DNA from 4 places in the Fundidesulfovibrio magnetotacticus genome. Region 3 is predicted to be linked to each of the others. Evidence: predicted binding sites of a transcription regulator. Region 3 holds the regulator's gene; each other region holds the start of a gene.
The links. Region 3 encodes sigma-54, which starts transcription at its own class of promoters, with help from an activator protein. Its sites were predicted from a motif close to CTGGCACGGNNNNTGCTT; they were not measured.

Region 1 (7,308 bases), on a different contig from region 3:
GGAGACCGCTCCATGCCGCGTCCGTTCGAGCACCTCACCCAGATGTTCCAAGCGGCCCTGGACAGGGTCGATCCCTACAAGATGATCGTGAACCACGTGCGCCTGGAGGGCTCCAGGCTTCTGGTTTCGTTCGAGGACGAGCGCCACGAGGTGGACCTGGACCGCTTCGAGCGCGTGCTCGTGCTGGGCGCGGGCAAGGCCTCGGCGCGCATGGGCAAGGCCCTGGAGGACATCCTGGGCGACAGGATCCACTCCGGGCTCCTCTCCGTGAAATACGGCCACGCCGAGCCCCTGAAGCACATCGAGGTGGTGGAGTCGGGCCATCCCACCCCTGATGAGCAGGGCGTGGGCGCGGCCCAGCGCATCGCGGACCTGGTGCGCGCCGCCGACGCCAAGACCCTGGTGCTCAACCTCGTCTCGGGCGGCGGCTCCGCCCTGCTGCCCTGCCCTATCTCCCTGGACCTCCCCGAAGGCCCCCTGCGCCTCACCCTGGAGGACAAGCAGAACATGACCCGGGCGCTCCTGGCCTGCGGGGCGGACATCGGCGAGATCAACTGCATCCGCAAACACATCTCCGCCGTGAAGGGCGGCAGGCTCCTCAAGCTCATGGCCCCGGCGCGCAGCCTCAACTTCATCCTCTCCGACGTGGTGGGCGACCGCCTGGACACCATCGCCTCGGGCCTCACAAGCCACGACGAGACCACTTTCGAAGAGGCCATGGCCATCATCGAGAAGTACCAGCTCCAGGACAAGGCCCCGGCCAACGTGCTGCGCACCCTGGAGCTGGGCGTGCAGGGCCGCATCGAGGAGACCACCAAGCCCGGCGACCCGGCCACGGAACTGGCCTCCAACATCCTCATCGGCTCCAACCAGGCGGCGCTCACCGCGGCCTGCGAGACTGCCCGCTCCCTGGGCTACAACACGGCCGCCCTCACCTGCGCCCTCACCGGCGAATCGCGCGAGGCGGCCAAGTTTCTCTGGGGCATCGCCAAGGATGTGCGCAAGACCGAGCTGCTTGTGAAAAAGCCCGCCTGCATCATCGCCGGAGGCGAGACCGTGGTCACCCTCAAGGGCGAGGGCAAGGGCGGGCGCAACCAGGAGATGGCCCTGGCCTTCCTGGCCGAGCTGGCCCGCGACGAGCTCAAGGGGGCCGACATCTTCTTCCTCTCCGCCTCCACCGACGGCACCGACGGCCCCACCGACGCCGCCGGGGCCTTCGCCTCGGCGGAGCTGGTGGAAATGGCCCACGCGGCCGGACTCTCCATCAACGCCTCGCTGCGCGACAACGACTCCTACCACTTCTTCGAGCGCATCGGGCGCCTGCTCAAGACAGGCCCCACCATGACCAACGTCTGCGACCTGCACATGGTGATCGTTTCGCCCTAGCCGGCCCGCCCCGCACGCCCGCGCGCCGGGACGCCATGGCGTCCTGGCGCGCTTTCCTTTCCGTCGTCCTCCTCCGCCGACCGCCCCCCTCTTGCGGGCGGGACGGTTTCGGGGCATTTTCCAAACATGGCAAACCCCGGCGCTCCCGCACGCTCGCGGCGCGGCAAGCCCCCCTTCGACGAGGGGGACGCCCTGCGCAGTCTCGGCAAGGGCCTCTTCACCGTGGACCGCGACCTGCGGCCCGTCTCCGCCAACCCCAGCGCGGCCCGCATCCTGGGCCTGGAGTCGCCCCCGGGCCAGACGCCGCCGGAGCTGCTGCCCCTCTTGCGCGACTGCCTGGAGGAAGAACGCCGCACCTCCCGCGTCCTGGAGGCCGGGGAACGCCGCCTGGCGGCCCAGGCCTGGCCCATCGTGCGCGACGGGGCCATCGTGGGCGCGGCCCTGCTCCTGGACGACGCCCTGCCAGAGGGCTCGCTGCCCGTGCCTGAGATCCAGCTGCGGGCCGTGCTCGATTCGGTCTCCGAGGGCATCTGGATCTGCGACGGCAGCGGCGTGATCCTGGACATCAACCGGGAATCCCAGCGGCTCAACTCCGTGGAGGCCTCCGACTACGTGGGCCGCAGCATCCGCTGCATCCTGGACGAAGGCCTAGTGGACCACTCGGTCACCCTGGACGTGTTGCGCCACAGGCGCCAGTCCAGCATCATCCAGCGCATCACCAAGACGGGCAAGCAGCTCCTGGTGACGGGCTCGCCGGTGTTCGGCCCGGACGGAACCATCGCCATGGTGGTGGTCAACGAGCGCGACGTCACGGAACTCAACGCCCTGCGCGAGGGGCTTCAGAACGCGCGCAAGGTGGAGGAGCGCTACCGCCACGAGATCGCGGAGCTCTCCATGCTGGAGCTGCGCCAGAAGGACGTGGTGGCCGAGAGCCCCTCCATGCGCCACTGCCTGCACGCGCTTTTGAAACTCGCGCACATGGACGCCTCGCGCATCCTCATCCTGGGGGAATCCGGCACGGGCAAGGGGCTCCTGGCCAAGTTCGTGCACCAGCACAGCCCCCGGGCCAAGAAGCCCTTCATCCCCATCAACTGCCCGGCCGTGCCGGAGAACCTCTTCGAGGCCGAACTCTTCGGCTACGAGAAGGGGGCCTTCACCGGGGCGCTCAAGCAGGGCAAGGCCGGGCTCATCGAGCTGGCCCGGGGCGGCACCCTTTTCCTGGACGAGGTGGGCGACATCCCGCTCTCGGTGCAGGCCAAGCTCCTCAAATACCTGGACGACCACGAGCTGCGCCGCCTGGGCGGGGCGGAGTCCAAGGTGGTGGAGTGCGGGGTGGTGGCCGCCACCAACTGCGACCTGGAGCGCCTGGTGGACCAGAAACGCTTCCGCAAGGACCTCTTCTTCCGGCTCAACACCTTCATCGTGCGCATCGCGCCGCTGCGGGAGCGCCGGGAGGACATCTTCGGGCTGGCGGAGTTCTACCTGGCGGCCTGCAACGCGCGCTACGCCAAGGCCAAGCGGCTCACGCCCAAGGCCATGCGCCTGCTGGAGGCCCACGACTATCCGGGCAACGTGCGCGAGCTGGTGGGCATCATCCAGAAGGCCTTCGTGATGAGCGAGGGCGACGACCTCACCGAGGCCGTGCAGGAGGCCCTGGGACCGGGAGGCGGCGCACTGGGAGAGGCCCAGCCGCGCGGTCTCGCCGAGTCTGCGGACCAGGCCAGTGCGCGGGCGCTGCGCCAGGCGGCCGCGCGCTGCCGCACCACCCGGGAGATGGCGACGCTTCTGGGGGTGAGCCAGTCCACGGTGGTGCGCAAGCTGGCCCGGTACGGCATCAAACCCGGCCGATTCATTTCTGAATCATGACCGGGCTTCAATAACGAATCAGACGGACTGGAACTTGAAGATCAAGTGTCAGTGCCTGCGAGCCCTTGTCGTGCATGGCGGACGCGGTGGGCCTCCTGCTCCGGGCCGAGGCAAATTGAAATGGAAATTGTCAATTTCGTTAAAGATATTTGATTCATTTGTGCATCGTTTATAACTATTCGGTTTTTTGCATTTTTTTGATATACTTGATTCATGCTCGCATCATTTGGCCTTGGTTCTGTTTGGAGTTTGTATAGTAACAGCTCGTAAGCAAACGCTTTATTGTCTCTCGCGCATCCTGGCTTGCTTCTTGCTCATCCAGCTTGGCTTTTTCGTCAACGGCGGGGCACGAGCCCGACCCATCAACCCCGTGCGAGAGGACACCCTGTGGCACAACACACCGACAAGACCCAAGAGCTCCTGGCACTGCGCGACCGCTACGTCCCCAAAGGTCCCTTCAACGTAACCCGCTTCCTGGCCGCCAAAGCCTCCGGCGCCGTGATCACCGACATGGACGGGCGCGAACTCATCGACTTCGCGGGCGGCATCGGCGTGGTCAACGTGGGCCACTGCCATCCCAAGGTTTCCGCCGCCGTGAAGGACCAGGCCGACAAGTACATCCACACCTGTTTCCACATCGTGATGTACGAGCCCTACATCCGCCTGGCCGAGAAGCTCTGCACCCTGGCCCCCGGGGATTTCGAGAAGATGGCCATCCTGGCCAACTCCGGGGCCGAGGCCGTGGAGAACGCGGTGAAGATCGCGCGCAGCCACACCAAGCGCCAGGGCGTGATCGTCTTCGAGGGCGGCTTCCACGGGCGCACTCTGCTCACCATGAGCATGACCAGCAAGGTGAAGCCCTACAAGTTCGGCTTTGGTCCCTTCGCCCCCGAAGTCTATCGCATGCCCTACGCCTACTGCTACCGCTGCCCCATAGGCCTCGACCGCAAGACCTGCGACGCGGCCTGCGCGGACCTCCTGAACGATTTCTTCATCGGGCACGCCGCCGCCGAGTCCGTCGCCTGCCTGGTGGCCGAACCCGTTCTGGGCGAGGGCGGCTTCGTCACCCCGCCCACCCGCTACTTCGAGAAGCTCTCGGCCATCTGCCGCGCCAACGGCATCGTCTACGTGGCCGACGAGGTGCAGACCGGCTTCGGACGCACCGGCGAATACTTCGCCATGACCCACCACGGCGTGGCGGCGGATCTGGTCACCGTGGCCAAGTCCATGGGCGGCGGCATGCCCATCTCCGGCGTGGTGGGACGCGCCGAGATCATGGACGCGCCCCAGATCGGGGGCACCGGCGGCACCTACGGCGGCAACCCCGTCTCCTGCCGCGCGGCCCTGGCCGTTCTGGAGGTCTTCGAGGAGGAAAAACTCCTGGAGCGCGCCCGCACACTGGGGGCCACCCTCCAGGCCCGCTTCGCGCAGTGGATGGAGCGCTACGAGATCATCGGCGAGGAACGCGGCCTGGGGCCAATGCGCGCCCTGGAACTGGTGACCGACCGCGAAAAGAAGACCCCGGCCATGGCCCAGGCCAAGGCGCTGGTGAAATACTGCGTGGACAGGGGGCTTCTGCTCCTCTCCTGCGGCACACACGGCAACGTCATCAGGACGCTCATGCCCCTGGTGATCACCGACGAGCAGCTCGAACGCGGCCTGGCCATCCTGGAAGAGGGCTTCCAGGAGATCGCCAAGGGCCGCCTGTAGGCGCTCCCCCAAAGGCTAAGGAACCAGGCAAACGCGCGACAACCCACAACGAAGGGAGTTGAGCATGAACACGGCGTCTTTCGGCAGAAAACTCACCGGACTCCTCGCGGCGGCGCTCCTCACCGCCGGTCTCTCCACCCAGGCCCTGGCCCAGAAGAGCATCAAGATCGGCAACGTCGAACCCCTCTCCGGCCCCTCGGCCTCGGTGGGCGTGCAGGGCAAGCAGGCCCGCGAGATGGCCATCGAGGAAATCAACGCCGCAGGCGGCATCAAGAGCCTGGGCGGAGCCAAGCTGGAGCTGGTCTACGCCGACTCCAAGAGCGACCCCACCGTGGGCGTCTCCGAGACCGAGCGCCTGATCAACACCGAAAAGGTGAACATCATGACCGGCTGCTGGAACTCGGCCGTCACCTACCCCGCCACCCAGACCGCCGAGCGCTACGGCATCCCCTTCGTGGTTCCCGTTGCCGTGCGCGACACCATCACCGAGCGCGGCTTCAAGTATGTCTTCCGCATCGCCGCCAAGGACTCCTGGTGGGTGCGCGACCAGTTCCGCTTCCTCAAGGACATCCAGGAGGAAACCGGCCAGAAGATGAAGACCATCGCCTTCGTCTTCGAGAACGGCGACTGGGGCACCGGCTTTGCCGAGAAGTGGCGCGACCTGGCCAAGAAGGAAGGCTACCAGATCGTCCTGGACGAGCCCTACCCCTCCACCGCCACCGACCTCACCCCCGTCGTCACCAAGCTCAAGAGCGCCAACCCCGACGTGGTGATGCTCGTCTCCAACGCCTCCGACGCCATCCTGCTCACCAACACCATGGCCGAGATGAAGGTGAAGCCCAAGGCCATCATCGCCTCCGGCGGCGGCCATGCCGACCCCAAGTTCCTTGAGAACGTGGCCAAGAACGGCCTCTACCTCTTCGACGAGGTGGAGTGGAACACCGACGTGAACAAGCCCGGCGCCAAGGCCACCAACGAGAAGTTCAAGAAGAAGTACGGCTACGACCTCACCGGCGAGTCCGTTGACGCCTACGCCGCCATGTACGTGATCGCCGACGCCCTGGAACGCGCCGCCTCCACCGACCCCAAGAAGGTCCGCGACGCCCTGGCCGCCACCAAGCTCACCACCGGCCCGGCCATGATCGTCTCCTACGACGGCGTGGAGTTCGACGAGAACGGCCAGAACAAGAACGCCGGCATCGTCATCGTCCAGGTGGCCGAGGTGGACGGCAAGCTCGACCGCGTCACCGTGTGGCCCAAGGCCGCCCGCCGCGCCGGGTACACCCCGGTGTTCCCCGCCAACAAGTAGCCCGTCCGTTCAACGCCCCCCGGGTCGCCCGCGCGCCCCGGGGGGCATCACTCCCGGAGACGACCAATGACCGCTGTGATCCAAGCGGTGCTCAACGGCGCCATGATGGGGGCCATGTACGGGCTTACGGCCCTGGGCCTCACCCTGATCTTCGGGGTGATGAAGGTGGTGAACTTCGCCCACGGCTCCCTGCTCATGGTGGGCATGTTCAGCGCCTACTGGCTGATCAAGCTCACGGGCATGCACCCCTATCTGGCGCTCCTCGTGGTGCCCCCCCTGCTCTATTTCTTCGGCTATTTCATGCAGGACCTGCTCATCAAGCCCGTGTTCCGGGCCGAGCGCCAGGTCCGCGAACCGCTCACGGTGATCATCGTCACCACGGGCGTCTGGTACGTGCTGGACAACCTGGCCCTCATGCTCTTCGGCGCGGAATACCGCACCGTGCGCACGGCCATCACCGGCACGAGCTTCACCCTGGGAGACATCATCGTCTCCATCCCCAAATTTTCGGGCTTCGTGATCTCCATCCTCACGGCCGTGGGGCTGGCGCTCTTCATGAAGAAGACCCGCACCGGCAAGGCCCTCCAGGCCACCAGCCTGGACCGCGAGGCCGCCAACCTCATGGGCATCGACCAGTACCGCATCTACAACCACGCCTTCGGCATCGGCACGGCCATCGCGGGCATCGCCGGATGCGTGATCATCCCCTTCTACTACGTCTACCCCTCCGTGGGCGTGGTCTTCGACATCCGGGCCTTCATCATCGTGGTGCTGGGCGGCCTGGGCAGCATTCAGGGGGCCATGATCGGCGGCGTGATCGTGGGGCTCATCGAGTCGGTGTTCTCCCAGTTCATGCCCTCCACCTGGACCGAGGCCATCATCTACGCCATCTTCCTGGTGATCCTCTTCGTGAAACCTTCCGGCTTATTCGGCCACAAACAGGACTGGTAGGAGGTGACCATCGTGAGCCGGAAACAACTGGACGCAATCCTCCTGGTCCTGGCCGCCCTGGTCAGCTTCGGGCTGCCCCTGGTGGT
Region 2 (7,308 bases), on a different contig from region 3:
CTTTCTGGACCATCATGGTGCCGAAGTAGGTGGGGGAGAGCATCTGGTCGCGGGCCATCTCCTCGGTGACGCCCTTGGACTTGCGCATCTCGTAGTAGGAAGTCCAGTAGTCCTCGTAGAATTCGCTCTTGGCGGGATCAATGAGCTGCGCGCCGGAGAGGTCCAGGCCCAGCTGGGAGATGAGCGGCTCCACCTCGGCGGGCTTGCCCAGGATGGTCAGGTCGGCCACGCCGCGGCGCAGGAGGATGTCGGCGGCGCGCAGGATGCGGGCCGAGGTTCCCTCAGGCAGGACGATGCGCTGCTTGTCGCTCTTGGCCTTGTCGATGAGGCTGTACTCGAACATCTTGGGCGTCATCTTGGAGGAGCGCTTGGCCTCCAGGCGTGCGCGGAAGTCGTCGCTTTTCACGTGGGCCTCGAAGGTGCCCAGGGCGGTGGCGATCTTCTTCTGGTCGTCGGATTCGATGCGGCCGTAGAGGTCCATGAGGATGCGCGCCACCTTGTAGGTGTGGCCCTCGGCCATGAGCACGGGCAGGGGGACGCCGGTCCAGCCGTCGATGAGCTTCTTGATGTTCAGGTGGGGGTCCAGCCCGCCGGTGAGCACGATGCCGGCCACGTCGGGATAGCTGGTGGAAAGGCGCGAGGCGTAGCAGCCCAGCACCACGTCGGCGCGGTCGCCGGGGGTGATGACCAGCGCCCCCTTCTTCACGTAGTCCAGGAAGTTGCCCACCTGCATGGCGGCCACGATGTAGTCGTCGATGGGCGTGTCGAGCTGGTTGTCGCCGTAGAGCACCTGGGCGTTCAGCCACTTGGCCACGTCGCCCACGGTGGGCTTGCCCAGGGTGGCGTCCTCGGGGATGGCGTAGGTCAGGCAGTCCTGGCCGCCGATGTATTTGCAGGTGATGCCTTCCACCACCTTCTGCTCGATGCCCGGGTCCACGCGGTTGACGATGGTGGCGAAGATGTCCAGGCCTTTTTCCGCGAAGGTGTCGATGGCGATCTGCGTGGAGGGCACCAGGGTGTCGACGGGCTTGTCGTGGCCGTTGGCAACCAGGATGACGGGGATGCCCAGGTTGGCCGCGATTTCCGCGTTGATGTCGTATTCGAAGGCGGAGTCGGAGCCCAGGAAGTCGGTGCCTTCGCAGAGCACGAAGTCGAAGCGCGCCTCCAGCTCCTTAAACTTGGCCACGATGTTCTCCAGGAGCACGGTGTGCTTGCCCTGGTTGATCATGTCGCGGGCCTGGTCGAGGGTGTAGGCGTAGGTCTCCTCGTAGCGCATGTTCAGGTAGAACTGCGAGAGGATCAGGTTGATGTCGTGGTCCTTCTTGCCCTGGGCGGAGCCGGAGATGATGGGGCGGAAGAAGGCGACGCGCTGGAAATCCTTGAGCAGGAGCTGCATCACGCCCAGGCAGATGGCCGATTTGCCGCTGCGGGCTTCGGTGGCGATGATGTAGAGGTTCTTAGCCATGCGAGTCTCCTCGGGTGTGGGGGTGTAGGAGGGGTGCGACGGGTAGTGAAGGGTGCCGCCGTCTGGGCGAGGGAGCCTGGGAGGCGGCCCGAGGGAGGCCGCGAGAAACGTCACCGAACGGACCGAAGCAGGGGGCGCTCCGGTCCGGGGAGGTCGTGGCAAGTGGGGCAGGGCCGCGGGGCCAGGGGCCGCGCGGCCGGGGTTCTCGGATCATGGCGTTCCGTGGATGGGGTTCTCGGCCGGACGCGCGCGGGGCGCGCCGCGCCGGACCCCGGACGCCATCAAGAATCGCGCCAGATTGAACGTTTTTGGGAAAATCAACGATTTCATAGTGTTGCATGCGATCCCGTCCCGGAGCGCGACACGGTTTTCCAGACACGTCCTCCGCGCGGGCGAACGCGCCCCGCGAAGCCGATGAGGGAGGAGCAGGCAAGGCAGGCCGGGTTCTGGCAGGAACCCCAGTGAATGCCTAGCAAGCGCCGGGGGGCCGGTCAATGGGAGGGGCGTTTTTTCGGACAGTCCGGGAAATCGGACGAGGCTACGGCGCCAGGATGGCCCGGGCCTCCTCATCCGTGAGGGGCCTGCCCAGGCGGCGCGAGGCCTCGCGCACGGCCTCGGTGAGGGCGTCGAGGTCGCGCGAGGCCGGGTCCTGCCCCAGCTCGCGCAGCCTGGCGGCCACGGCGGCGCGTCCGCTTTTCCCGCCCAGGGCGACCCGCCGGGAAAGGCCCAGACGGGCGGGGTCGTAGGGCTCGAAGAGAGCGGGGTCGCGCGCCAGGCCGTGCACGTGCAGGCCGGTCTCGCAGGCGAACTGCCCGGCCCCGGCCACGGGCTTGCGCGCCTCGATGGGCACGCCCGAGGCCTCGGACACGGCTTGGCACAGCCCAGCCAGCTCCTCCACGCGGTAGGGGGCGCCCAGGTTCAGAGCCGTGTAGGCGGCCAGCTCCTCCAGCCGGGCCAGGCCCGCGCGCTCGCCCAGGCCCAGCACCGAGGCGTCGGCGAAGTCGGCCCCGGCCAGCAGGCCCGAGAGGGCGTTGGCCGTGGCCATGCCGAAGTCGTTGTGGCAGTGCACGCCCAGGGGCGCGTCCAGCGCGGCCTTGAGCCGCTCCACCAGCCGTGCCACGCCCAGGGGCTGCCACAGGCCCACGGTGTCGGAGAGGCGCACGCGCCCGGCCCCGGCTCGCAGGGCCGCGCGGCCCAGGCGCTCCAGGTCTTCGGGCGCGGCGCGTGAGGCGTCCTCCAGGCCCACGGAAACGGCCCTGGCCCCGGCCTGCAGGGCCAGTTCCACGTGGCGGGCCAGGTGGGCCTCGCCCTGCTCCAGGGTCATGTCCAGGCGTCCGGCCAGGTGGAAGCGGGAGGCGGGCATGCCCAGGTGCACCCAGTGCGCGCCCAGGGCGGCCCCGGCGGCAAGGGCGTCGGCGCGGCAGGCGCACCAGACGCTCACGGCGGGGCCGTCCTCCAGGGCCAGGGCATGGGCGGCCAGGGGGGGCACGGAGGGGTCGCGCAGGGGGCTTGGCAGCTCCACCTCGTCCACGCCCAGGCGCGCAAGGCGCGTGAGGACGTCCCGGCGGGCCCGCGCCGGGAAATAGACCCCGAAGCTCTGTTCGCCCTCGCGCAGGGTGGAGTCGACGAGTCTCATTTCAGATGGTCCTTGAAGTCGTAGTAGCCGCCCCGGGCCATGAGCAGGGCGAACTCCGAGGCGGCCAGGGGCCTGGCGAAGAGGTAGCCCTGGAAGCTGCTGCAACAGTTGAGGCGGCGCAGAAATTCCAGCTGCGCGGAGCTCTCCACGCCCTCGGCCACCACGTCCATGTTCAGGTTGGCGGCGATGGACACGATGGAGGTGACGATGGCCGCGTCGTCGCGGTCCAGGGGCAGGCCGTCCACGAAGGACTTGTCGATCTTCAGGGTCTTGATGGGCAGCTTCTTGAGGTAGGCCAGGGAGGAGTAGCCCGTGCCGAAGTCGTCCAGGGCCACGCCCACCCCGGCCTCGGCGAGGGCGGAGAGAGCTTGGCTCACCATGCCGAAATCTTTGAGGAAGACGCTCTCGGTCACTTCCACTTCCAGCTGCTCCGGGGGCAGGCCGGTGCGTTCCAGCAGGGCCAGCGTGCGCCCGGTGAGCCCCGGCTGCTCCAGTTGCCTGGGGGAGAGGTTCACCGACACCTTGAGCGCGCCCAGGCCCTCCGCGCTCCAGAGGGCGGTCTGGCGGCAGGCCTCTTCGAGCACCCACTCGCCCAGGGAGAGGATGAGCCCGGTCTCCTCGGCCAGGGGGATGAAGTCGGCCGGGGAAACGAGCCCGCCGTCGGGCTGGCTCCAGCGCACCAGGGCCTCCATGCCCGTGATCTGGCCCGTGAGCATGTCCACGCGGGGCTGGTAGTGGAGCACGAAGTCCTTGCGGGCCAGGGCCTTGCGCAGGTCGTTCTCCAGGCGCAGCGCGCCCATGACGCGTTCGCCCAGGTCCTCGGTGAAGAAGGCGAAGTTGTTCCTTCCGGCATCCTTGGCGCGGTACATGGCCAGTTCGGCGTTGCGCACCAGCTGGGATGGGTCGTGCCCGTCGGCGGGGGAGATGGTGATGCCCACGCTGGCCGAGATGTAGATTTCCTCGCCGCGCACGGTCATGGGGTCGCTCAGGCAGGCCAGGGCGCGCCCGGCCACGTGGGCGGCGTCCTCGGGGTCGCGCAGGGCGTCCAGGAGCAGGTAGAAGGAGTCGCCGCCGAAGCGCGAGAGGGTGTCGGCCTGGCGCATGAGCGGGGCCAGGCGCTGGGCCACCTCGGAGAGGATGATGTCCCCCGTGACGTGGCCCAGGCTGTCGTTGACGGTCTTGAAGCGGTCCAGGTCCAGGCAGACCACGCCCACGTGGCGGCCCTGACCCTGGCTCTGGCGCAGGGCCTGGCCCAGGCGGTCCAGGAAGAGGTGGCGGTTGGGCAGGCCGGTGAGGGCGTCGTGGTAGGCCTCGTGCAGGAGCATGTCGCGCTGGCGCTTGAGGTCGGTGAGGTCGTGGAACACGGCCAGGTAGCGCACGAGCCTGCCCGAGTCGTCGGGCAGGGCGGTGATGCGCAGCCACTCGGGGTAGGCCTCGCCGGATTTGCGGCGGTTCCATATCTCGCCTTCCCAGCGGCCGTTCTCGGCGAGGCTTTGCCACATGTCGCGGTAGAAGGCCTCGTCGTGGCGGTCGCTCTTGAGCACGCGCGGCGTCTGGCCCAGCACCTCCTCCGGGGCGAAGCCGGTGATGGCGGTGAAGGCCTTGTTCACCCATTCGATGCGCCCGTCGGGGCCCGTGACGGTCACTCCTTCGAGGGAGTTGTCCATCAGGGCCTCGAGCAGGCGGCGCGTTTCGTCGCGCGAGAGTGCGGGGGAGGATGTGTCCATGCGTAAGCCCATCCCGCGTCCGCAGGGTCCGCGTTTTTTAGAGGATCTGGAAGAGCATGCGCGTGGCCATGATCACCAGGAAGCCCGCGAAGACCTTCTTGAGCATGGCCACGGGGAGCTTGTGGGCGATGCGCGCGCCCGTGGGGGCCGTGAGCATGCTGCACACCACCAGGCCGATCATGGCGGGGAGGTAGACGAAGCCCAGGGAGGCCTCGGGGAGGCCGACCTTGCCCATGCCGCCGAAAATGTAACCCACGGCCCCGGCCACGGCGATGGGGAAGCCGATGGCCGCGCCGGTGCCTACGGCCTGGTGCATGGGCACGTTGCAGAAGGTCATGAAGGGCACGGTGAGCGTGCCGCCGCCGATGCCCACAAGGGCGGAGATCACGCCGATGAAGCCGCCCACGCCGGTCATGGGGCCGATGCCCGGGATCTCGCGGCTGGGCTTGGGCTTGAAGTTCAAAAACATCTGCAGGGAGACATAGTAAAGGAAGAACACGAAAAAGCCCTTGAGGAAGCCCGAGGAGAGCCAGGCCGCCAGCTTGGACCCGGCCAGCGTGCCCAGCACGATGCCCGGGGTGATGAGCTTCACGATGTTCCAGCGCACCGCGCCGTGGGCGTGGTGCGCGCGCATGCTGGAGACCGAGGTGAACATGATGGAGGCCAGCGACGTGCCCAGGGCCATCTGCATGAGGTATTCGGGGGCGATGCCCTGCCAGGCGAAGAGCACCGAGAGGATGGGCACGATGACGATGCCGCCGCCCACGCCAAGAAGGCCGGCCAGGATGCCGGCGGCCGCGCCGGCCGCAGCGTAGAGCAGGTAGTAGACGATCTCCATGAAAGCGACTCCTTCTCAAAGGCGCGTCGATGCGCGCCGGAACTCCGCCCTGCCTCGGGCGGGCCGAAGGCCGCGACGTAGCGCCTTTTGCCCCGGTTGTCGACACGCCCTGGAAAAGCGTTCGAACAAATGCGACAAAAATGAAGACAATTTTGTCGCAAGTTACGACATGGCCTGTAATCCATGAAATTCACGCGCTGATCAAGCGTGTCCGCCAGCCCGCGCCAATGCTCATGATTTGCCAATTTTGCCAAATTTTGCCCATGTTGGCACGGGGCTTGCCCTAGCCCTCATGCCAACGCGCAAAACCCATCCCCTTTTGGAGGCATGTCATGAGAAAGATCGCCATCTACGGCAAGGGCGGCATCGGAAAGTCCACCACCACGCAGAACACCGTGGCGGGCCTGGCCACCCTGGGCAAGAAAGTCATGGTCGTGGGTTGCGACCCCAAGGCCGACTCCACCCGCCTGCTCCTGGGCGGACTGCAGCAGAAGACCGTGCTCGACACCCTGCGCGAGGAAGGCGAGGACGTCGAACTCGAAGACATCCTGAAGCCCGGCTTCAAGGGCACCATGTGCACCGAGTCCGGCGGTCCCGAGCCCGGCGTCGGCTGCGCCGGCCGCGGCATCATCACCTCCATCAACCTGCTTGAACAGCTGGGCGCCTACAAGGAAGACAAGAACCTCGACTACGTCTTCTACGACGTCCTGGGCGACGTTGTCTGCGGCGGCTTCGCCATGCCCATCCGCGAAGGCAAGGCCCAGGAGATCTACATCGTCGTCTCCGGCGAAATGATGGCCATGTACGCCGCCAACAACATCTGCAAGGGCATCGTGAAGTTCGCCGAGGCCGGCGGCGTGCGCCTGGGCGGCCTGATCTGCAACTCCCGCAAGGTGGACCGCGAGGAAGACCTCATCACCGCCCTGGCCGACCGCCTCGGCACCCAGATGATCCACTTCCTGCCCCGCGAAAACCAGGTGCAGCGCGCCGAGCTCAACCGCAAGACCGTCATCGACTACTCCCCCGAGCACCCCCAGGCCGACGAGTACCTGAAGCTCGCCAAGAAGATCGAGGACAACCAGATGTTCGTCATCCCCAAGCCGCTGCCCATCGAAGAGCTGGAAGCCCTGCTCGTGGAATACGGCATCGCCAACTAGGCCCGGACGAAAACACCCATCAAGGCAGGAGAATCCAGCATGTCCCTCATCATGATCCGTTCCATCGTCCGCCCCGAGAAGGCCGACGACGTCATGGCCGCCCTCATGGAGTCCGGCTTCCCGGCCGCCACCAAGCTCGCCGTGGCCGGCCGCGGCAAGCAGCGCGGCATCAAGATCGGCGAAGTCACCTACGACGAGATCCCCAAGGTCCAGATCATGACCGTGGTCTCCGAGAAGGACAAGGAATACGTGGTCAAGACCATCGTGGACGCCGCACGCACCGGCGGCAAGGGCAACTTCGGCGACGGCAAGATCTTCGTCTCCCCCGTGGACGAGATGGTCACCATCTCCTCCGGCGTCAAGGAGACCGACGTCTCGAGCATCGGGGAGGCCAGGTCATGAAAGAAGTCATCGCGGTGGTTCGCATGAACAAGATGAACCAGACCAAGAAGGCGCTCACCGATGCGGGCATCGCGGCCTTCTTC
Region 3 (7,308 bases):
CACCACCATGTAGCGGGCGTCGGTGAAGGGCAGCCAGGATTCGATCACCTGACCGTGCACCAGGCGGTTGTCGATGCGCACCCAGAACACGCCCTACTCCCCCGCCACCTTCTTGCGCAGGATCTCGCCCGCCACCACGATGCCCTGCACCCCGGCGGTCTTGGCGTCGGCGGCCAGCTGCGAAAGGGCTTTGGTGCGCGTGGAAAGAATCTTGATGAGCATGGGCAGGTTCACCCCCGTGACCACCTCCACCAGGCGCTGCCCCATGAGGGACAACGAGAGGTTGGTGGGCGTGCCGCCGAACATGTCCGTGACGATGATCACGCCGCCGCCCGAATCCAGGGCGCGGATGTCGGCGTCGAGCTGTTTCACGGTCTCGGCCGTGTCCACGCCCACGTTCACGCTTACGCAGCGCACGTCCTGCTGGGGACCCAGGATCATTTCCGCGGCCTTGAGGAGTTTGTCGCCGTAGTCGGTGTGGGTGACGATGATCACGCCCACGGATTTGCGCGCTTCGGTCTGGTCGTTCATCTTGGTCGGATCAGCCCTTTTCGATGTGTCGATGTTCAAGCGTCATGGTGTAGCCCGCCTCGCGCAGGCTGTCAAAAACCGCCTCGGCCACGGCCACGGAGCGGTGACGGCCGCCTGTGCAGCCCACGGCCACGGTGAGCCGGTAGCGGCCTTCCTGGGCGTAGAGGGGCAGCATCTGCCGCAGGAAATCCACCAGCCGGGGCAGGAAGGCCTTGCCCTGGGGGGATTCCAGCACGTAGTCCACGATGGCCTTGTCCTGCCCGGAGAGGGGCTTGAGCCCGGCCTCGAAATAGGGGTTGGGCAGGAAGCGCAGGTCGAACACCAGGTCGGACTCGGCCGGGATGCCGTATTTGAAGCCGAAGCTCATCACGTGCACCTTCATGGCCGTGCCCTGGCCCTCCAGGAACATCCATTTTTCCTGGAGCTGGCGGCGCAGGTCGTGCACGGAGAAGCCGGTGGTGTCCATCACCAGATCGGCGGCGTCGTGCAGGGGGGCCATGCGTCGGCGCTCCTCGTCCACGGCCTCGCCCAGGCCGTAGCCCTCGGACTCGTAGGGATGGGGCCTGCGCGTGGTGGCGTAGCGGCGCATGATCTCCTGGGTGGAGGCCTCCACGAACACGATCTGGATGTGGCTACCCGAAGCGCGTATCTCGCCCAGGGCGGTTTCCCAGCTGTCGTCCAGGTCCGTGGCGCCCAGTCCCAGGGCCAGGCCCCGGTGGCGCACTGCCGCCTGCCCCTGGAAGAGGCTGGCCAGCTTGGGCATGAGCACGGGCGGCAGGCCGTCCACGCAGAAATAGCCCATGTCCTCGAAAACGTTGAGGGCCGTTGATTTCCCGGACCCCGACAGGCCCGTGATCACCACCACGGGCAGATGGACGCTCGCTCCCGGCATGGCATCGCTCCTTGTGAAAAGTCCCCGCCGCGTGGTCGCGCGGCGGGGACCGGCCTATCACACATCGCGTCCGTTTGCGTGACGAAGCCGCCGGCCCTCACGGGGCCCGGCAGGTTCACGCGTGGCTGGAAAGCACCTTCCAGAGAGCCTCGTGGTCGGCTGCGTCCAGGAAGGAGCGCCGGAAGCCCTCGTCCGAGAGAAGCCGCGAGATCTGCGCCAGGATGCGCAGGTGCATGCCCGCCACGTGTTCGGGCGCGAGCACCAGGAAGAAGATGCGGCAGGGCTTGTGGTCCAGGGATTCGAAATCGATCCCCGCACGGCTGCGCCCGGCCACGATGACGATCTCCTTGAGCGAATCCATCTTGCCGTGGGGAATGGCGACGCCGTCGCCGATGCCCGTGGTGCCGAGATTCTCCCGGTCCATGAGCACGCGCAGCGCCTTTGCCGGGTCCACGTCCGGGAAGGCGGCGGCCACGGGGGCCACCAGCTCCGCGAGAACGTCGGGCTTGCCCCCGGCCGCCAGGTCCTCCAGGACGAAGTCCTTGCGCAGGTATTCCCCCAGGCGCATCAGAGGGAAACCCCAGGATCGATCAGGCCGTAGTCGCCGTTCTTACGCTTGTAGAGCACGTTGACGCGCTCGGTTTCGGCGTCGAGGAACACCAGGAATTCGTAGTGCATGGCGTCGAGCTGCTCGGCGGCCTCTTCAACGCTCATGGGCTTGGGGCTGTACTTGTCGGATTCCTCGATGGCGTGGACCTTGCCCTCGGTGGTGAAGCTCACCACGCCCATGGTCACGTCGCCCTGGGTGGCCTTGCGGCGGTCCTTCATCTTCTCGCGCAGCTTGCGCAGCTGGGCGTCGAGCTTGTCCGTGATCATGTCGATGGTGGAGTACATGTCGTCGGAGCGCTCGTGGGCCGAGATGTGCATGGCGTCGGCGTCGATGACCACGTCGGCGATCTGGCGGGTCTTTTCAACGGAAAGAGTGACCACCACTTCGGCGTTGTCGGAATTGCTCATGTACTTGGAGAGCTTGTCGAAACGCTTGGCAGCATATTCCTGCAGGCCGGGAGACGGCTCGAAGTTCTTGAAATTGAAAGCGATATTCATGATGACCTCCGGGGGTGACGCCGCGTGGCGGCGGATTTGACTACAAAACGTCCTTGCGCTTCGAGGAGGACTCGATGCCCATGGCCATGCGGTACTTGGCCACAGTGCGCCGCGCGATGTTCACCTGCAGGCGCTGCTTGAGAATCTCCGCGATCTGTTCGTCGCTGGTGGGCTTTTTGGGGTCCTCGGCCGAGATGAGCTGTTTGATCACGGCCTTGACCGACTCCGAACCCACCGAGGAGCCGTCGTCGAGTTCCAGCGCCGAGTTGAAGAAGAACTTGAGCTCGTAGATGCCGTGCGGGGTGGCCACGTACTTGCTCGTGGTGATGCGGCTCACGGTGGATTCGTGCATGCCGATGTCGTCGGCCACGTCCTTCAGGATCAGGGGGCGAAGCCGCGTCACGCCGTCCTCGAAAAACTCGCGCTGAAATTTCACTATGGATTCGAGCACCTTGAACAACGTGCGCTGGCGCTGATAGAGGCTCTTCATCAGCCACTGGGCGCTGCGCATCTTGTCCTGGAGATATTCCTTTTCCTTGTTGGCGCTGGAACGGCCCATGTCCTCCATGTAGTAGGGGGAAAGCTGGAGCTTGGGCAGGCCGTCCTCGTTGAGCACGATCACGAAGTCGTCTCCGTATTTGTACACGAACGCGTCCGGGCTCACGTACACCGGGTCCGGCGAGCTGAAATGCGAGCCGGGCATGGGGTCGAGCGTCTGGATGATCTCCAGATACTCCTTGACCTCCTCCATGCTCAAGCGGAACTTTTTCGCCAGGGGCTTGTAGCGCTTCTTCTCCAGGTCTTCCAGGTGGTCGCGCACGATCTCCAGGAGCACCGGGTCCGTGTAGCCGTACACCTCCAGCTGCACCAGCAGGCACTCCTGGGGCGAACGCGCGGCCACGCCCACGGGATCGAGCCGCTGCAGCACCTGGATGACAACCTCCACCTCTTCGGGAGTGACCGCAAGCACCTGGGCGAGTTCCTCCGCGCTGGAGCGCAGATAGCCCCCGGAGTCGAGGTTGCCCACGATCTCGTCCGCGATGGCCTGCTGCCGCGCGTCCAGGGGAGAAAGGCTGATCTGCCACGCCAGGTGGCCTTCCAGCGAGGGCTTGGCCGTGAGCCTGGCCTCGAAGGACATGCCCTCCTCGGGCGTCTCGTGCTCGCGCACCGTGGCCTGGCGCGAGGTGGAAGCGAAATCGCCCAGGTAGTCGTCCCACTCGGCCGTCTTCATCAGCTCGCGCTGCATGGCCCCCTCCTCCTGGGTGGGGTCGGGGGCGTGGGAGTCCTCGGCGATGGTGGGCTCGGGCCGCTCGTCGTCGAACTGGGTCTCTTCGAGCAGCGGGTTCTCCATGAGCTCCTGCTGCACCGTCTCCACCAGCTCCAGACGGGAAAGCTGCAACAGCTTGATGGCCTGCTGCAACTGGGGCGTCATCACCAGCTGCTGCGAAAGCTTGAGTTGCTGCCTGAGCTCAAGTGCCATCGTGCTGTCGTCTCCTTGTGGATTGGACCGGGCGGCTAGCAAGAAGAATGCCGGACGCCCGCCTAGCCCGGTGGTTATGCACCAAAACCGAACCGGAAGCAAGACTTGACGGCTTTTTCCGTGAAGCGCCAAGGACGGCGGGGGCGGACGAACGGGCAGTCCGGGGAGAACCTTCCGGCGCGCAAAGGGCTTCGCCCTCCGCACTCCCGGGTGGCTTCGCGGGTTTCACCGGGTTCTGCGCGGCCGGACAGGCGGCCATCGCCGCATTTCGCCCGACGTATCGGCTACAGGGCGATGTCGCGCCAGAGGGCTTCGCGTTTTCCCTGGGCGGTGAGCAGCAGGCGCACGGCGTCGCGCACCGCGCCGTGCCCTCCGGGCAGGCGGGAGACCCAGGCGGCCAGGCGCAGGATTTCGGGCTGGGCGTCGGCGGGGGCCATGGGCAGCCCGGCCCGTCGCATGGGCGCGGCGTCGAGCCAGTCGTCGCCCATGTAGGCCAGGTGCGGGAAGTCGAGGCCGCGCTCGGAGAGGATGCGTTCCAGGACGGGGAGCTTGCGCAGGTGGCCGCCGTGGAAGGCCGTGACGCCAAGCTGCCGGAGCCGCTCCTCGGCCTGATGGTTGGGCAGCCCGCTCAGGGCGGCCACTTCGATGCCCGCGCGCTCCAGGAGCTTCAGGCCCATGCCGTCGGGGATGGAGAAGCACTTGAGGGACTGCCCTTGCTCGTCCAGCCAGAGGCGGTTGTCGGTGAGCACGCCGTCCACGTCGAGCACGAGCAGGCGCACGTCGCGGGCCAGGGCCAGGGCGCGGCGGCTGAGGCCGGGGCGCGCGGGGCGTTTGAAGGGTCGCATGAGGGGGGAGAGGAAGGCCCCGTCGGCCGGAGAAGGCCGACGGGGCGCAGGTTTTATTACGATTCCCGCTGGGTCTTGGCGGCCCGGATGAATTCCCGGAAGAGCGGGTGGGGCTTCATGGGGCTGGACTTGAATTCCGGGTGGAACTGGCAGCCCAGGAACCAGGGGTGCCCGGGCAGCTCCACGATTTCCACGAGGGATTCGTCGGGAGAGAGCCCGGAGAAGACCATGCCCTTCTCGGCCATGCGGGCGTGGTAGGCCTTGTTGAACTCGTAGCGGTGGCGGTGGCGCTCGTCGATCTGGGCCTTGCCGTAGGCCTCCATGGCCTTGGTGTCGGGCTGAACCACGCAGGGGTAGGCGCCCAGGCGCATGGTGCCGCCCATTTCGGAGTCCATGTCGCGCTTTTCGATCTTCTTGGTGCGGAAGTCGTACCATTCGCGCATGAGGTAGATCACGGGATCGGGGCTCAGGCGGTTGAATTCCTCGGAGTTGGCCTCGGTGAGCCCCAGGACGTTGCGGGCGAACTCGATGCAGGCCAGCTGCATGCCCAGGCAGATGCCGAAGAAGGGGATCTTGTTCTCGCGGGCGTGGCGGATGGCGGCGATCTTGCCCTCCACGCCGCGCGAGCCGAAGCCGCCGGGGACGAGGATGCCGTCGAGTCCGGCCAGGCGCTGGGCCACGTTGGCCGAAGTGACCTCCTCGGAGTTCACGTAGAGCAGGTTCACGTGCACGCCGTTGGCCACGCCGCCGTGGATGAGGGCCTCGTGGAGGCTCTTGTAGGCCTCCTTGAGGTCCACGTATTTGCCCACGATGCCGATGGAGACCTCGCCCTGGGGGTTGGCCAGCTTGTGGGTGAGGTCCTTCCAGGCGGCGAGTTCCGCGTTCTTGGCGGGCAGGCGCAGGAGGATGGCGATCTTCTGGTCCACGCCCTCGGCGTAAAGCTTGAGGGGCAGCTGGTAGATGTTGTTCACGTCCACGGCGGTGAACACCGCGTCGGGGTCCACGTTGCAGAACTGGGCGATCTTGTGCTTGAGCGACTGGTCGAGGTCGATCTCGGAGCGGCAGATGATGATGTCGGGCTGGATGCCGATGGAGCGCAGCTCCTTGACGCTGTGCTGGGTGGGCTTGGTCTTCAGCTCGCCCGCCACGCGGATGTAGGGGATGAGCGTCAGATGGATGTAGAGGACGTTGTCCTTGCCCAGGTCGGAGCGCAGCTGGCGGATGGCCTCCAGGAAGGGCTGGCCTTCGATGTCGCCCACGGTGCCGCCGATCTCGATGAGGGCCACGTCCTCGTCCTTGGCCACGCCGAGGATGGAGCGTTTGATCTCGTCGGTGATGTGGGGGATCACCTGGACCGTGCCGCCCAGGTAGTCTCCCCGGCGCTCCTTCTGGATGACGGTGTTGTAGATGCGCCCGGAGGTGAAATTGTTGTTCTGGGACATGGGGAGGCTCAGGTAGCGCTCGTAGTGCCCCAGGTCGAGGTCGGTCTCCGCGCCGTCGTCGGTGACGTAGACCTCTCCGTGCTGGAAGGGGTTCATGGTCCCGGGATCGACGTTGATGTAGGGATCGAGCTTCTGGATGGTCACCCTCAGGCCCCTGGCCTGAAGGAGCGCGCCTATGGAGGCGGCGGCCAGCCCCTTGCCCAGGGAGGACAACACGCCCCCCGTGACGAATAGAAACTTTGTCTTCATGCGGCCCTGCCTCCTTGGAACCGGCAAAAGTGGTAAACCCCGGCCCAGTTGACGCATTGGGCGGGGGCAAGTATCTTCCTCCGGACACGTCTAAGCGACCGGTCCGATTTTTTCAAGAAACCCCTTGGAGCTCCCAGCATGGCCCTCGTGAAAACCCTGGTGGTCACCGGCTTCGGCACCAACTGCGAGTCGGAGTCCGCGCATGCCGCGCGGTTGGCCGGTTCCGACCAGACCGACATCGTCTACTTTTCCGACATCACCGCCGGCAGGGTGGACCTGCCCGGCTACAACTTCCTCATCTTCCCAGGCGGATTTCTGGACGGCGACGACCTCGGCGCGGGCCAGGCCGGGGCCATCCGCTGGAAATTCGCGGCCACGAAGGACGGCACGCCGCTTCTGGAGCTGCTGCGCGCCTTCCTGGACAGGGGCGGGCTGGTGCTGGGCATCTGCAACGGCTTCCAGCTCCTGGTGAAGCTCGGGCTTTTGCCCGCGCTGGACAAGAAATATTTCGAGCGCCAGGTGACGCTCTCCAACAACGACTCGGGCCGCTTCGAGGACCGCTGGGTCAAGGTGCGCGTGAACAGGGCCAGCCCCTGCGTGTTCACCAAGGACATCGAGCACCTGGACCTGCCCGTGCGCCACGGCGAGGGCATGATCATCCCCCAGGACAACGCCACGCTCTCGCGCATCGTCACGGAAAACCTCATCGCCCTGCAATACGCCGACCCGGCCTCGGGCCTGCCGACCATGGAATACCCCTAC
Region 4 (7,308 bases), on a different contig from region 3:
ATGATGCGGCAGCCGGTGGCCACCACGATCCAGTCGTAGTCGTGCTTGCCGTTGGTGGTGGTGATCACCTTGCCGACGGGGTCGACGTTGGTGATCTCCTCGTTGACGAAGTCCACGCCCTTGGGGATGAAGCTGGACAGGGGACGGATGCAGTCCTTGATGTCATAGATGCCGAAGGGCACGAACAGCCAGCCGGGCTGGTAGTGGTTGACCGTGTTGCGGTCGATGATGGTGATCTTCCACTCTTTCTCGTCCAGCTTCTGGCGCATCTTGTTGGCGATTATGCAACCGCCGGCGCCGGCTCCAAGAATCACAAGCTTTTTCATGACCTAACGGCTCCTTCAATTGGTTTGAACCTAGGTTCGACGTATTCCCCAGGCGTCCCGGGGGAGTCCCCAATCCACGAAGCCCATAAAGCAGGGGGTGTGCCAGGAAGCGGATGGCAAACTTGTTGAGTTATTCTAAGGTATTGATGAAATCGTCAACTGCCTGAGGGTTTGGCCCGGGCAGCAACGAAAGTTGACGCGGACCCCAGGGGCGGAGCGTGGATCGGCTTGGATTCTGGCGCGACCGGACGTGCAAAGGATGTTGCAGGCGTCAACGTGTGTTGCGCGCAAGCAGGGGCGTCTCCCGGCAGGGCGCTCGGCGCCGTGCGGAGTTCGTGCGAAATTTCTCGAAACAAGGGGTGTTGAGGGCGCGCCCAGCCTGTCCGGGAGAGGGGCGTGCCCCATGGCGCGCGCCTCGCTCCTTGCGTCCCGGCGCGTTGGGCGCTATCTGTCCAAGAGGCGGGAAGCGCGCATCGCCTCAACCCCAACGGCAAGCGGACCCATGGCCGACGACGCGACAAAACGGTTCCTCATCGACAACATCGACGACGAGACCCGGCGCTGGCTGCACGACTACTGCACCTGGAAGCGCCGCAAGGTCGCCAGTCCCGGCGAGTTGTCCATCTCCTTCCTCAAGTCCTACATGGACGCGCGCCTCTACGACTACTATTTCATCCAGCGCAACTACTCGACTCTCGTGCCGCTGCTCGACGCCTACAAGCAGTCCCACGGCGAGGTTGACGGCGTGACGGCCCTCATCGGAGATCTTGCCCCCACCATCCACGGCAGGGCCTGAGCGTGGCGCGGCCCCGGCGGACGTTCCCTGGCGCTCCGCCGCGTCCGGTCGCGGTGCCCCCCGTGGTCTGCGCGCTGGTGTTCGCCACCGGCGCGGCCGCCATGATGGACCAGATTGTCTGGCAGCGTTACCTGGCCCGCCTCCTGGGCGGCGACGCCTCGGCAACGGCCGTGGTGCTGGCCGCCTTCCTGGGCGGGCTCTCCCTGGGTTACCGGGCCTTCGGCCGCCTGGCTCAGCGCGTGCGGAACCCCTACAAAGCCTACGCACTAGCAGAGGGCTTCATCGGGTTGTGGTGCCTGGCCTTTCCCGCCCTGTTCGCCGCCGTGGAGCAGGCCTCGGCCGGGTTGTCGCTCACGCCTCCCTGGGGCCTGGCCCTGCAAGGGCTCGCCCTGGCGGCGGTGCTGGTGGGGCCGCCCACGGTGTGCATGGGCGCCACCGCACCCTTGCTCACCCAGGCCCTCAGCCGCGACGTGGCGACCTCCGGTGCGGTGCATGCCAGGGTCTACGGCGTGAACACCGCCGGAGCCTTCCTGGGTGCGGTGGCCGCGGGGTATGTGGCCGTGCCCGAGCTGGGGCTGCCCGGCACGTTGGTCTTGGCCGCGTCGCTCAATCTGCTGGCCGCCGCGTGGTTCGCCCTGGCGCGCGACCCCGTTCAGGCCGGGACCGCCGCGAGCGTCGCCGCCTCTGCCTCCTCCGGTGGGCGCTCGCTGGACGAGGAGGGCGGCCCGGGAGCGGGGCCGCCGTCGCCGTCCTCTCCCGGGCGCGGCCTGGGGTTCGCCCTGATGGGGCTGGCGTTTCTCAACGGCTTCCAGTCCATGGGGCTGGAAAACGTGCTGGTGCGCTTCGTGGCCCTTTCGTCGGGCGGCTCGGCCTACGCCTTCACCATGGTGGTGGGGATGTTCGTGCTGGCCATCGCGGCGGGCGCGCTCCTCGCTGGCCGATTCGCCCGGCTGGGGACGCGCGCTGTCTGGCTCAACCAGATGGCCATCGCGGCCCTGCTGCTCCTGCTGTTTCCATCGCTGGACACCTGGCCTTACTGGGCGCACCGCCTGCGCCTGCTCTTCGCGCCGGACCTCGCCGGTTTCTGGGCCTGCCAGGCCGCCGGATTCGCAGCCCTTTCGCTGGCGGCGGGGGGGCCCGCCCTGCTCATCGGGGCGGCCGTGCCCCTGGTGTTCAACCGCCTGCGCAGCGATCTGGCCACGGTGGGCAGCCTTTCGGGGCGCATCCTTTGCGCAAACACGGTGGGCAACCTCACGGGGAGTCTCGCGGCGGGAATCCTCCTGCATCCGCTGTTGAACAACGGGCAGATCTATCTGCTTTGCGCCGTGCTGTCCCTGGCCGGGGCCTGGCTTGCCGCAAGGGAGCTGGGCCCGCGCACGCGGCTGACCACGGGCCTGGCCGCACTTGCCGCCCTCGCCCTGATCCCCGCCGCGCCGGGGTACGATGCCCAGCGCTTCATGATGGGCACGTTCCGTTTGCAAATGCCCCTGGCGTCCTCCTGTGTTTCGCCCAAGACGTTCTTTGATGAATTTCACGACGGCGTGGAGCGTCTCTTCCAGGAGGACGGTCCGGAAGGCACGGCGTCCGTGCTGCGCGCTCCTCGGCAAATCTGGCATTCCGAACAACCCCTTGCGGTGTTCGTCAACGGCAAGTCCGACTCCTCCACGGTGGCGGACATGTCCACTTTGCGCCTGCTGGCGCACATTCCGGCGCTTCTCGCACCCTCTCGCGGCCGGTCGCTGGTGATCGGCCTGGGCACGGGCGTGACCTCCGGGGAGCTTGCGCGGTATGCGGACGCGTCTTCCATCGAAACGGCGGAAATCTCCTCCTCGGTCATCAAGGCGCTTCCGCTTTTCGCAGCGTTCACCGGGGGCGTTCATAGGGAGCCCAGGCATCGCCTGCTGCACGGCGACGCCTTCCGCATCCTGGCGCGCTCCGCGGACCAGTGGGACCTGATCGTCTCCGAGCCGAGCAATCCCTGGGTTCTGGGCGTGGACGCTCTCTTTTCTAGGGAGTTCTACCGCCTGGCCGACCAGTGCCTGGCTCCGGGCGGAGTGTTCGCGCAGTGGGTCCACGTCCACGATGCCTCGGCCCAGGTGCTCGGGACCGTGATCTCCACCCTGCGGGAGCGGTTCCCCTGCGTTCGGGTGTTCATGACCCAGGCGAACGACCTGCTTCTCCTGGCTTCACGGGAGGATCTGGCCCCCGGGGTAACAGCGGCGGGAGCGCTGTGGGCGGCGTCGCCCGGCGTGCGCGCGTCGCTGGCGGAGGCGGGGATCTGCTCCCTGGAGGCGCTTCTGGGCCGGGAATTCCCGCTCCCCGCACTGACCGGGCCGGTGCAGACGCTCGACAAACCCATGCTGCATTACATTGCGGGCCGGAATTATTTCATGGGGGCGCGTGTCTCGGAGCGCCAGTTGCTGTCGGGCGCGCCGCTGAACGCCCAGGGGCTGCTCGAACGATACGTTTCGATCCGCCCGGAGGGCCGGCTGGAGCGCGCGGAAGCGTCGGCGATCCTGTCCTCGGCCGTGGACCGCCGGGGCGAAGAGGCGACACCCCTCCCCTTGGAAAAGCAGCTCGAGGAACGCCTGGAAACCATCATGCGCTGAAGACGTTCGATCCAGTTGACTTGGAGGCGTATTGCGCCTAATATGCCTTTTTGCCCGACGCCAGCGTAGCTCAGTTGGTAGAGCAGCTGATTCGTAATCAGCAGGTCAGGGGTTCGAGTCCCCTCGCTGGCTCCAGAGATGATAAGGGTTCCAGGGTTTCATGCCTTGGAGCCCTTTTTCGTTGGGCGCATTTTGTCCCCCACCTGTCCCCCAATCTCAGATTATACGGGGTGAAATCGGGTGAAACTTTTTCCGCCAATCCTCCTCCTGGTCTCCTGTCCACGAGTTTGTTTTGACCTACCTTCCCCTACCGCCGCCCCTCGCGCGTAGTGGTGACCTCTTGGTGTCGTTTCGCGGCCACGCCAACGGGGCGGGAAACGAGCAACGGCCCGCCTCCAGGTGAGAGACGGGCCGTCCGAGCGTTCGGTCAGCGTCGTTTTTACGCCGTGCCTGGATCGGCCAGTTTGGGCGCGGTCACGCCCTGGCCTTCTGCACACGTAGATGCTCTGGGAAGTCTTGGTCCGGGGCCGGGCCTTCGGGCATCTCGCGGATTGCCTTCCCGACGCGGCAAAGCTGTTCCTTGGCGTCTTTCAGGTAGCTGGCGGCGAAGTCCTCGAAATTCGTCAGGTTGAGGAACCGGGCCAAGGCCGTTGACCACCGCTTGGGCGTTGCGTATCTGGCTGGCATGGAGATAGACTCTGGAGGAGAAAATGCTTGCCCATGCTGTTCAGCAACGGCGTCCAGCCAGATTGAAGGCTGTTCACAATCGGCTAAAGCTACGTCATCTTCTGACCCCGGCCAAGGTTTGGCGCAGATCCTTAAACTCCATCCTCAAGGGTGATGACCCATGGTCACCCTTAACCCATGTAGCCAACACGGCCGGTACTGTGCCGCTCGGCTTCATGAGTCGAACGTTTCTCATTAGCTGGGCAAAACTCAAGAAGCAGTTAGGTGGTGGAAAGTTCTCCAACGGGAATGGACGTTTTGGTGTCGTCGGCCCAAGCGACGAACCATTCCTCTCACGGATTTTCGCCACAAAGGATCGCACCCGGCTCGTTTTAGTAGATCTTGCTGCAAGATCTCCCCAGGAGGCCCGTGCAGTTTTCGCTAAGTTAGCAACGCTTCAAACTGCCACCCTGGGTGGTCCTCCTCTGGCGAAATCCATGCGCTCGGCCATGAATCATTCCGTCGAAGTTTGGCGCGAGGTGGCTTCGGATGTGGCTGATGGAATTGGAGTGCAGTTGGCAACCCAAGAACCCAACAAGCCGTAAGCGAGGCGGGTATGCGCTATGTCGGTCCAATACTGGCAGCCGTCTGTGTGCTAGTGCTGATTAACTCGTTTCTTAATTCAATCGCGCATGAGCGGGGTGATCTATTTATCAGTTTGTCCACGCAAGATTGTTGGGAACGGGCTGGTCTTAAAGATGAACTACGGCACAGGTGCCTGGATCAGGAGTCCCGTTGGCAAAAACTCAACCGGCGCATGTCATGGTGGAAGTAGATTCGTGTTCCCAGTCTGCCCTCGTACGGACATGACGACCTCGCTGCCAACGTCAATCTGACCTGAACGGATCAAGCTTACCCAACCAAGGCCCCTCCCGGAAGCCGTCGCCCGACGATAACGTGTAAGCCTTGGAACGAAGGCTTACACTTGGCTGTCGCTTAAGTTTACGACTGGAACGGTCAATGCGCCCCGCGTGTTCGCAACCATATGATATCATTCACTATGACCGAGTGAACACATTTTGCATGATCGCTCCACATAACATTTCGTTTTAGGAGATCCCCATGCCTAGGCGTTCCCTAGATGCCGTGATCCTAATAATCCTGGTCGCATTACCGTCGATCGCCTTTGCAACCTCCAACTACACCGTACAGGATCTCGGACGAGGGTATGCCGTCAGCATTAACGATTCGGGGCGTGTGGTTGGGAGTCTAAATACAAGCCCAGGTAATTCTCCCCTCCCATTTGTATACAGCGGCGGCGTGTACTCAATCATAAGTGTTGGGGCAGGAGATTATTATGGCCAAGCAACATCTATTAATAATAGCGGGATTGTTTCCGGGAACTATGGAGTAATTGAAAACAACTCAGTCTCTGGGTATGGAAACTTTTTGTACAACTCAGCAACAGGAATATTGACCAATATAAATTTAAACGGTGTCAACACTTATTCAGACTCTCGGATTAATTCCGTCAATGACAGCGGACACTACACAGGTGCAATGCACTTTGAAAATAATCCTGTATACCAGATGCCATTTGTCAGCGATGGGTCTAGCTTCAAAATGTTAAGCACTCTTTCAGGATTTGGCGGAGAAGCATTCTCTATAAACAATAACGACGTTGCCGTTGGCATGATCGCAACAGAAGAAATAGTCGATGGGTGGCAACGCACTCGCGCCTTTGTCTATGACGGGACGACCTCAGAGTATTTAGCCTTACCAGGTCATAGTCGTGCGCTTGGTGTAAATGATGCGAACGTTATAGTTGGAAGATTTGGTGAAAAATTTGACGACAGGCTGCAGCATGGATTCATATATGGCAACGGGTCATATACAGATCTTGGTCTCGGAGTAGCACTTGGGGTTAACAATAAAAATTCAGTAGTTGGTACAAGCTTTATTCCTGGTGACTCATCAGCTTACCTCTATGAAGACAACACGATGTACAGCTTAATATCTTTGGTTACTGGCAAAAGCGAATTTATGTCACTCAACTGGGCCTTTGACATCAACGAACGTGGACAGATTGTCGGACAAGGGAGAACCATGAACGGCGAGTGGCATGCCTTCCTTGCAACGCCCGTTGAGGACCCAAATCCTACCGCCACCCCAGAACCATCCACCATGCTCCTCATGGGCATCGGTGCGGCTGGCGCGGCCTTCATGCGGCGGCGTAAGATGAAGCAAGCCAACTAGACTCACCCCCAGCGACTTCCCGGCCCGGCTGCTCACGTGAGTGGCTGGGCTTTTTTGCGCCCGTTGACGAACGCCAACACCTCGGCCATCCTCGCGCCATGTACCCAGCCTGCCCTCGATGCGGTCACGATGACATTGCCCCAACCGAACCCGCACGGGCCAGCCCTCCCGCTGGACGCCTTGCCGCTGCTTGACGCAATGGGACGCCGCTGGTGAGAGGTTGCCGAATCCCAAGCGAGGAGCCTGAGCCGCCTCCATGGTTCGCTGGACTCCCTGTTGCATAGCCGTGACGGTTGGAAGCGTTTCTTGGGTTCATCGGGACGCCCAGCTCCCACCCCGAGACGAGTACGCGAAGGCTCGGGGTGCGTAGGCCCGGACAGGCCATTACCCCTGCCGGGTTCACCTGGGCGACTAAACGATAAGGCCCCGGTTCATCCACACCAGGAGAGGCACAGCACTTCCCGGCCCGCGTCCTCCGGGTGCTCGCTCAAATACCGCCTCGCGGCCGCCTCCGCGTTCTCGTCAGGCTCGATCCAGATCAGGACGGGCTTGCGGTTGGCAGTGTTCTCTTCCAGCTTTTTGATACGCGCTCCGAATCTGTTCTTGGTGCTCATCTCGTACCTCCCATTTGACCTTCCAAAGTTGAAAGCCGTTT

Region 1: the regulator sigma-54 is predicted to act here: its motif matches at 3,551-3,568, upstream of gabT (4-aminobutyrate--2-oxoglutarate transaminase).
Region 2: the regulator sigma-54 is predicted to act here: its motif matches at 5,933-5,950, upstream of nifH (nitrogenase iron protein).
Region 4: the regulator sigma-54 is predicted to act here: its motif matches at 5,406-5,423, upstream of NNJEOMEG_RS00845 (PEP-CTERM sorting domain-containing protein).

The regions. Positions count from the first base shown of each region.
Region 1 is NZ_BLTE01000033.1:12,362-19,669, reverse strand. It holds gene NNJEOMEG_RS19965 (glycerate kinase type-2 family protein) at 13-1,386, shown strand; gene NNJEOMEG_RS19960 (sigma 54-interacting transcriptional regulator) at 1,513-3,252, shown strand; gene gabT (4-aminobutyrate--2-oxoglutarate transaminase) at 3,640-4,962, shown strand; gene NNJEOMEG_RS19950 (ABC transporter substrate-binding protein) at 5,027-6,271, shown strand; gene NNJEOMEG_RS19945 (branched-chain amino acid ABC transporter permease) at 6,338-7,222, shown strand; gene NNJEOMEG_RS19940 (branched-chain amino acid ABC transporter permease) at 7,235-7,308, shown strand, end outside.
Region 2 is NZ_BLTE01000002.1:266,672-273,979, reverse strand. It holds gene pta (phosphate acetyltransferase) at 1-1,465, opposite strand, end outside; gene NNJEOMEG_RS04205 (LeuA family protein) at 2,004-3,101, opposite strand; gene NNJEOMEG_RS04200 (putative bifunctional diguanylate cyclase/phosphodiesterase) at 3,098-4,828, opposite strand; gene NNJEOMEG_RS04195 (sulfite exporter TauE/SafE family protein) at 4,866-5,666, opposite strand; gene nifH (nitrogenase iron protein) at 5,999-6,823, shown strand; gene NNJEOMEG_RS04185 (P-II family nitrogen regulator) at 6,863-7,225, shown strand; gene NNJEOMEG_RS04180 (P-II family nitrogen regulator) at 7,222-7,308, shown strand, end outside.
Region 3 is NZ_BLTE01000014.1:117,844-125,151, reverse strand. It holds gene NNJEOMEG_RS15045 (PTS sugar transporter subunit IIB) at 1-90, opposite strand, end outside; gene NNJEOMEG_RS15040 (PTS sugar transporter subunit IIA) at 94-531, opposite strand; gene rapZ (RNase adapter RapZ) at 542-1,423, opposite strand; gene NNJEOMEG_RS15030 (PTS sugar transporter subunit IIA) at 1,539-1,991, opposite strand; gene hpf (ribosome hibernation-promoting factor, HPF/YfiA family) at 1,991-2,530, opposite strand; gene rpoN (RNA polymerase factor sigma-54) at 2,571-4,010, opposite strand; gene NNJEOMEG_RS15015 (KdsC family phosphatase) at 4,295-4,855, opposite strand; gene pyrG (CTP synthase) at 4,912-6,546, opposite strand; gene NNJEOMEG_RS15005 (phosphoribosylformylglycinamidine synthase subunit PurQ) at 6,685-7,308, shown strand, end outside.
Region 4 is NZ_BLTE01000001.1:173,653-180,960, reverse strand. It holds gene sqr (type III sulfide quinone reductase, selenoprotein subtype) at 1-326, opposite strand, end outside; gene NNJEOMEG_RS00870 (hypothetical protein) at 829-1,122, shown strand; gene NNJEOMEG_RS00865 (fused MFS/spermidine synthase) at 1,185-3,731, shown strand; tRNA gene NNJEOMEG_RS00860 (tRNA-Thr) at 3,791-3,866, shown strand; gene NNJEOMEG_RS00855 (hypothetical protein) at 4,206-4,418, opposite strand; gene NNJEOMEG_RS00850 (hypothetical protein) at 4,442-5,002, shown strand; gene NNJEOMEG_RS00845 (PEP-CTERM sorting domain-containing protein) at 5,520-6,653, shown strand; gene NNJEOMEG_RS00840 (hypothetical protein) at 7,085-7,267, opposite strand; gene NNJEOMEG_RS00835 (DUF5681 domain-containing protein) at 7,264-7,308, opposite strand, start outside.